DNA from 2 places in the Sporomusa sphaeroides DSM 2875 genome. Region 1 is predicted to be linked to the other one. Evidence: riboswitches for the same ligand, from Rfam matches in the RefSeq annotation. Region 1 holds a riboswitch; the other holds the start of a gene.

The links. A riboswitch is a leader RNA that binds a small molecule or an ion and turns the genes downstream of it on or off. The one in region 1 is predicted to bind cobalamin.
Region 2: it holds a riboswitch for cobalamin, as region 1 does, so the genes downstream of both, SPSPH_RS03450 (ABC transporter substrate-binding protein) here and cbiD (cobalt-precorrin-5B (C(1))-methyltransferase CbiD) in region 1, are expected to answer to the same signal.

Annotation. Positions count from the first base shown of each region.
Region 1 is NZ_CP146991.1:1,780,499-1,783,906, forward strand. Features, by position in the region: gene ldhH (L-lactate dehydrogenase (quinone) large subunit LdhH) at 1-241, opposite strand, end outside; gene SPSPH_RS07955 (LutC/YkgG family protein) at 241-855, opposite strand; cobalamin riboswitch at 1,062-1,233, shown strand; gene cbiD (cobalt-precorrin-5B (C(1))-methyltransferase CbiD) at 1,346-2,440, shown strand; gene cbiE (precorrin-6y C5,15-methyltransferase (decarboxylating) subunit CbiE) at 2,419-3,051, shown strand; gene cbiT (precorrin-6Y C5,15-methyltransferase (decarboxylating) subunit CbiT) at 3,048-3,408, shown strand, end outside.
Region 2 is NZ_CP146991.1:767,676-771,083, forward strand. Features, by position in the region: gene SPSPH_RS03440 (2-hydroxyacyl-CoA dehydratase subunit D) at 1-483, shown strand, start outside; gene SPSPH_RS03445 (acyl-CoA dehydratase activase) at 499-1,269, shown strand; cobalamin riboswitch at 1,399-1,583, shown strand; gene SPSPH_RS03450 (ABC transporter substrate-binding protein) at 1,829-2,815, shown strand; gene SPSPH_RS03455 (FecCD family ABC transporter permease) at 2,852-3,408, shown strand, end outside.

The DNA of each region.
Region 1 (3,408 bases):
TAGCGCCCCGTTTGGCAGCTTCTGCTTCAAATTTATCGGCCAGGTTTTCAATATCGGCAACGGCGCTCATCTTCATTTGACGGACTTGTTCGCGCAGAGCCTCAATATCGGCAACATTTTCATAAGCTTTGGCCCTGGATATCGGATAGGCCTCCGCAAAGCGGCTTAATGCGCCACGCAGCACTTCATCCTGTAACTTTTCCTGGATTTCATTTTTTATATTACGATTATTCGCTTCCATTATTGCTTACCTCCGTTAACTTCTTCATCAACGGCAATAATGACAAAACGGCTGGGACCATGTACGCCGATTGTCAGTACGCGTTCAATATCGGCAGTGCGGCTGGGGCCGGTAATAAAGCTGATATAACCGCGGTCGTAGACTTTGGCGATTGTTTCCATAGCTTCTGTTATGCCGGGAACAATTCTATTGCTGTTCATGAAAACAATATGTAAAGGAGGCAGCATCGAGACAAGCCTGCTTTCAAACGCTAACGCATCCTGGCAAACACTGCCTGACTCGGCAATGCCAAACTCAACAGCGGAGATGCCAATATCGGCACTTTCAGCATGCTCGGCGATATCTGCTTGTTCGGTGTACAGGCTTACACCCAGGTCTGTTAGGGTGGCATTAATTCCTGCTGCCTGTTGCAAGGGGCTGTCAACGGCTACTACTTTGCGGGCGTTGGTGTATTTGACTAAATTGGCAATGACTTCTTTGGCTTCAGCCGCTGTTTTGACGCGAAATACTTCGGCGGCCGCGTTTTTTGCCCGGGTTTCGAACTCCGGGAACAGGCTGGCGCTACAAGTACCGGAGGTAAGCGCATGGGTCCAATTTTCACTTACTTTTTTCAAATTCTCCACTCCCTTATAACCGAATTAATCGGTATGATGGTCTGACCAGTATACACTTCGTAATAAATAGGCTAAAACCCTTTTAAAAATTGACAAAAAACGCAAAAAATACAGAAAAATTTTTAGATTATTTAATTTAGATAATTCCTGCCTGGTAAGCAGGAAAATAATTAACTATATGGAATAATAGTACTAATCGCAAATTTGATACATGTAAGGGAATGGGTGCTTTGCGCTTAATAGGGAAGTCCGGTGTAATACCGGCGCGGTCCCGCCACTGTAATGGGGATGCTGCTTAATACATGCCACTGGGAAACTGGGAAGGCTAAGTACGCGAAGAACCAGAGTCAGGAGACCTGCCTGTTCTAACACATGCCGCTAGGACCTACGGAAGATAGGCAGGTGTGGGTACAATATTCAGGCAATCTTTACATGTTGTTTGGTGTTATACCCCCTGCTCAAGGGGGCTTTTTTATTGTCCGATAAAGAAATGCGCAAAGGGATAACCACCGGGACTTGTGCCGCAGCGGCAGCCAAGGCTGCGGTTATGGCCTGGCTGGGCCAGCCGGTGACTGTTCTTCAGGTTTTTTCACCACAAGGAGTCCTGCTGACAGTACCTGTTGCCGAAAGCTGGCCGGTTGCCGGCGGCGGTATGGCGGCAATAATCAAAGATGCCGGTGATGATCCGGATATAACCAATGGGGTTAGGATTATGGCAGAGATCATTATTACCGATAAACCGGGAGTTGTGATCAAAGCAGGTATTGGCGTAGGAACGGTGACTAAACCCGGGCTGGCTGTGCCGGTAGGTGAACCGGCAGTAAATCCCGGGCCGCGTTCCATGATTACCAGGGCTGTGACTGAGTGTTTGCCAACAGATAAAGGGGCTGTTGTGACAATTTCTATTCCCGAGGGAGAGAAATTGGCGACCAGAACGCTTAACCCCATATTGGGGATTGTTGGCGGACTGTCGATTATTGGCACTACCGGTATTGTTGAACCGATGTCAGAAGAGGCTTTTAAAAATTCACTTGTACCGCAGATTAGTGTGGTGCAGGCATTAGGCTATACAGATATAGTATTTGCTCCGGGAAAAATCGGACAGGATATAGCCATCAACCGTTGCGGCCTGCCGGCCGCCGCCGTAATCCAGACAAGCAATTTTATCGGACATATGTTGGAGAATGCAGTAAAATACGGCATGCGCCGGGTGTTGTTATTTGGCCATCTTGGCAAAATCGTTAAAGTGTCGGCCGGCATATTCCATACTCATAACCGGATGGCCGATGCCCGCCTGGAGACAATAGCCGCCTATATGGCGCTAAACGGAGCGCCACAGACGGCCATTGAAGAAATAATGGCTTCGACTACTACCGAAGCTGCTATGCCAATCATCGCCCGGTATAATATGACTGAGGTTTATTCTGTACTGGCCGAACGGGCCAGTGCCCGGGCAAAGCGTTATGTGTTTGGTGATTTGACAGTGGGAACCGTTATTGTGACTTTACAGGGAGATATACTGGGGCTTGATGAGACAGCCCGTGAAATTGGAGGCCATTTAGGATGGAATGTAGGTACCAGGTAGTAGTTGTTGGCATTGGCCCCGGATCGCCTGATTATGTGCTGCCTGTCGTTAGCCGGACGATTGCTCAGGCCAGAGTTCTGGTAGGCAGTAAGCGGGCGCTGGATACCTTTGCCGCAGGCGGTCAGGCTACCAGGATTATTGATAAAGATATTAACGGTGTGCTTGATTTTATTGAAGAACAGCTGGCAAGTCAGGATGTAGTGGTTATGGTGTCCGGCGACCCTGGATTTTACAGCATGCTGGTGGCAGTCAGAAAACGGTTTGCGCCAGAGAGTATTACGGTGATTCCCGGTATTAGTTCGGTCCAAATGGCGTTTGCCCGGGTGGCCGAAGTGTGGCAGGATGCCGCTCTGATCAGTATGCATGGCCGTACAGCCGCTGATGAGGTACTGCGTTACCGGCCAGGGCATAAGCTGGGCATCCTGACTGACACTCAGCACAATCCGGCCTGTATTTCGCGCATCCTGTTAGCATTCGGGTGGCCGGAGGCGGCTCATGTCTGGTTATGCGCCAATTTGTCTTATGACAATGAAGTGGTGGCTGCTATGACCTTAGCCGAGGCCGCAGAAACTCCCGGTTTTGAACATAGCGTAATGGTGGTGAAAGCATGAGTCACAGCTTAGGTATTCCGGATGAGCAGTTCATCAGAGGCGACATTCCGATGACGAAACAGGAAATTCGCATCTTAACTTTGGCTAAGGCCAGCATTGGTGCTGCCGACACTGTCATTGATATCGGGGCAGGTACCGGTTCGCTATCCATTGAAGCGGCTTTATTGGCCAGGCAAGGCAGGGTATATGCCATTGAGCGCGAACCCGAGGGGATTGAACTGATTAAGGCCAACGCCGCTAAGTTTGAGGCCGGCAATGTTCAGGCTGTGCTTGGTTCGGCACCGGCGGCGCTGGCCGGGCTGCCGGCGGCGGAAGTCATCTTAATCGGCGGCAGTGGCGGCAGGCTGCCCGACATTT
Region 2 (3,408 bases), 1.0 Mb from region 1:
AAACGGTTCCAGGCGGAAGTACCGCGGCCGAATCCTTACAGGGTATTTCTCGCCGGCTCCCCGGTGATCTTTCCGAATCTGAAGCTGCTGCAGCTTATTGAGCAGGCAGGGATGACCGTCTGCGCTGACGACCTCTGTTCTTCCGAGAGAATACTTCCCGGCGCGACGGTATACGACGACCCGTCGGAACACGGCCTGTTAAGAGCGTTGGCCGAAAGGTACCATCAGGGCTGTATCTGTCCAACCTTTGCGGATAACGACCGGCGCGTCAATAATATTTTAAAGACAACTGGTGACTGCCAGACAAGAGGGATTGTCTTTCATGTGTTGAAAGGCTGCCATCCCTATGATATTGAGAGTTTCTCCATCGAAGAAAAAGTGAAGAACAGTGGACGAAAGTTTCTCAAAATTGAAACCGATTATGTAAAAGAAGACAGCCAGAACATATTGACCCGCTTGGAAGCTTTTAAACAAACTCTATAGAAAAAGGTGAGCGCTATGAGTTATAAGATTGGTATTGATCTCGGCAGCACCGCCATCAAGGCAGTGATCGTCAAAGACACCGAGCTGATCTGGAAAAAAGCGGTGCCGACCGCTCCCGGCCAGGAAGCCTTGGCCCGTAACTTGCTGGATGAGGGACTGGCGGAGCTTGCCATCAGTAACCAGGACATGGAAGGTATCTCGGTCACCGGTTACGGCAAAAATCTGATTGCCGATGCGCATACCGTTATCGATGAGGTTTCTGCCAATGCCTGGGGCGTTTACTTGTTAAGCGGCCGGAAAGCGCGCACAGTCATCAATATCGGCGGTCAGGACATAAAAATTATCCGGCTGGCCGAGGATGGCAAATTGAGTGATTTTAAAATGAATGATAAATGTGCGGCCGGGACCGGACGGTTTTTCGAAATGGCCGGGCGTATTCTGGACACGTCCATTTATGATTTTGCGGCTTTAGCGGATAAGGCCGATGCTTCCGTCAGCCTCAACAGTACCTGTGCGGTATTTGCGGAAAGTGAGATCGTATCCCTTATCGCTAAAGGAACAAAGAAGGAAAACATCATCCGCGGGCTGCATGAATCAATAGCCAGACGCATAGCCGGCATGATGGGAAATCAGGACTTTGCCGATGAACTGTACCTTGACGGCGGATCAGCCAATAATGGCGGGCTGGCGGTAGCAATCGAAGATGAACTTCTCCGGGATGTGTATGTTCTTCCCCATCCTCAGTTCACGGTCGCCTATGGAGCGGCCTGTTTGCTGCGAAGATAGGACTTATATAGTTTTTCTGTTACCGGCACTTCCTTTTTCAATGGCAGGCGGAATTGGAGGGATTTACTTGACAATACTTGACAAAAGGTGATAGATTGGAATAAATAAACTAAGTTGTTTCAATAAGAATTGAATATAGCTAAGTCAGGTGCCCTGTAGAGGGCTTAATAGGGAAGTCCGGTGTAATACCGGCGCGGTCCCGCCACTGTAATGGGGAGCAAACCCGAAGATATACCACTGGGACGAGAGTCTTGGGAAGGTTTGGGAGAGCTATGATCCAGAGCCAGGAGAACTGCCTGTCTGAAGATCGCCGTTTTACCCACGAGTGATGGGGAGGAGATTACAATGCGCTTGCCTGACTTGGAACGGTTCTAAGTGAGGCTGCGTAGATTTGCTGAATTCACTCCTGGTCTTAGACCAGGAGTTTTATTTGGTGTACGCTGTAGAATCCTCCCGGCTGTTATGGCCGGGAGTTTCTTATTGGTGCCATAGAGAGCAGATAGTCCGCAGTCAGGTGCAAACCATTGGAAACCAATGGTGAAAGAGGTTTGATTGGTTCATGCAGCTATTAGAAATTATAAAAATAAAGCGGCTCGCCAGCCTGGTATTTCTTTGCCTTATTTGCCTGCTGCTGGCCGGTTGTCCCGCCAGGCAGACAGGCGGCAAAGTGCAAAACTCTCAGGGAAGCTATACTGTAACCGACGACAGCGGGTATACTATGACGCTGGCAGCTAAGCCGCAGCGGATTGCATCGCTGTCCTATGGCACGGATGAAATGCTGGTTGAGCTTGTTGCCATGGACAGGATTCTTGCGTTCAGCCGGTGGGCCGACGACCCGGAAATCACGTTTATTACCGCCGGGCAGGCGGCTCAGGTAAAAAAGCGGGCGTTACCCTACGCCGAGGCGCTCATCGCGCTTAGGCCGGATCTGATCGTGGCGGCCGCTTCCACCCTTCGGCCGGAAGCGCTGCAGACACTCAGGGAGGTCGGCATTCCGGTGTATATATCGAAAAGCCCCAAAAATCTGGAAGAAGTAAAGCACAAAGTCGGGAATTTAGCCCGGGTGGTGGGCGAGGAAAACAACGGGCAGCGTATCATAAACCGGATGGAGGAAGCGCTGCAGCGGCTTGAAGAAAAGTTAGCCCCGGTTACACCGGATAAGAGAAAATGCGGTATGGCGTTTGATTTTAGCGGAGTTATCGGCAATAAGAACAATCTTCTGGCAGATATATTCAATTATGCCCGCATAAAAAACGGTGCTCTCCGGGAAGGCGGTATCGGCCAGGGGGAAAATCGCCTTTCCAAAGAGCAGATTGTGGCTATAAATCCAGACATATTTCTGTTGCCTACCTGGAATTATGACGGATACAGCGGGGTTCAAGCCTACCGGCAGCAGATAATGAATGACCCGGCTTTCCGGCATGTCGCCGCCGTGCGCAATAATCAGGTGAAACTGGTTTCCGATAGGTATCGCTATGTCACTTCGCAGCATGTTGTTATAAGTATTGAGGTTTTTGCGAGAACAGCCTATCCGGAGCTTTTTTAGTCCTGCCAGCAAGTACGTTTTGTAAAGAAGGTTATTATGCCAAATCTGTATCAACGGAATCAAAGTAAAGTTCTGGTATTGGTGGTATCTTTTTTTCTTGTAATAATTCTTTCGCTTACCCTTGGACAAGTTGATATTTCACTAGCCGGTGCGGTTGCCGTTATCGGTTATCAATGGTATGTGCCGGTATTTAGCGGCTTTGATTTTACGCCAGATGAGCAGGCTATTCTTTGGCATATCCGGATGCCGCGAACCTTAACCGGCCTCATGGTAGGGGCGGCGCTGGCCGTCTCCGGCGCTGTTATGCAAGGGGTTTTTGGCAACTCTTTGGCAGACCCCGGTATTATTGGCGTTTCCAGTGGTGCGGCTGCCGGCGCGGTGATTGCCATTGCCTCCGGTATTGGCTTTCTACATATTTTTTATTTGCCGCTGTTTGCCTTTATCGGTGCGCTGGTCACGGTGGCGGTCACGGTTTTTCTGGTAATGCGCCACGGAAAGATACCGGTACTGCCGCTGTTATTGGCAGGTGTGGCTATAAGTATGATTCTGGGTGCTATTACTTCCGGTATCCTGACCTATATTAATGAACAGAA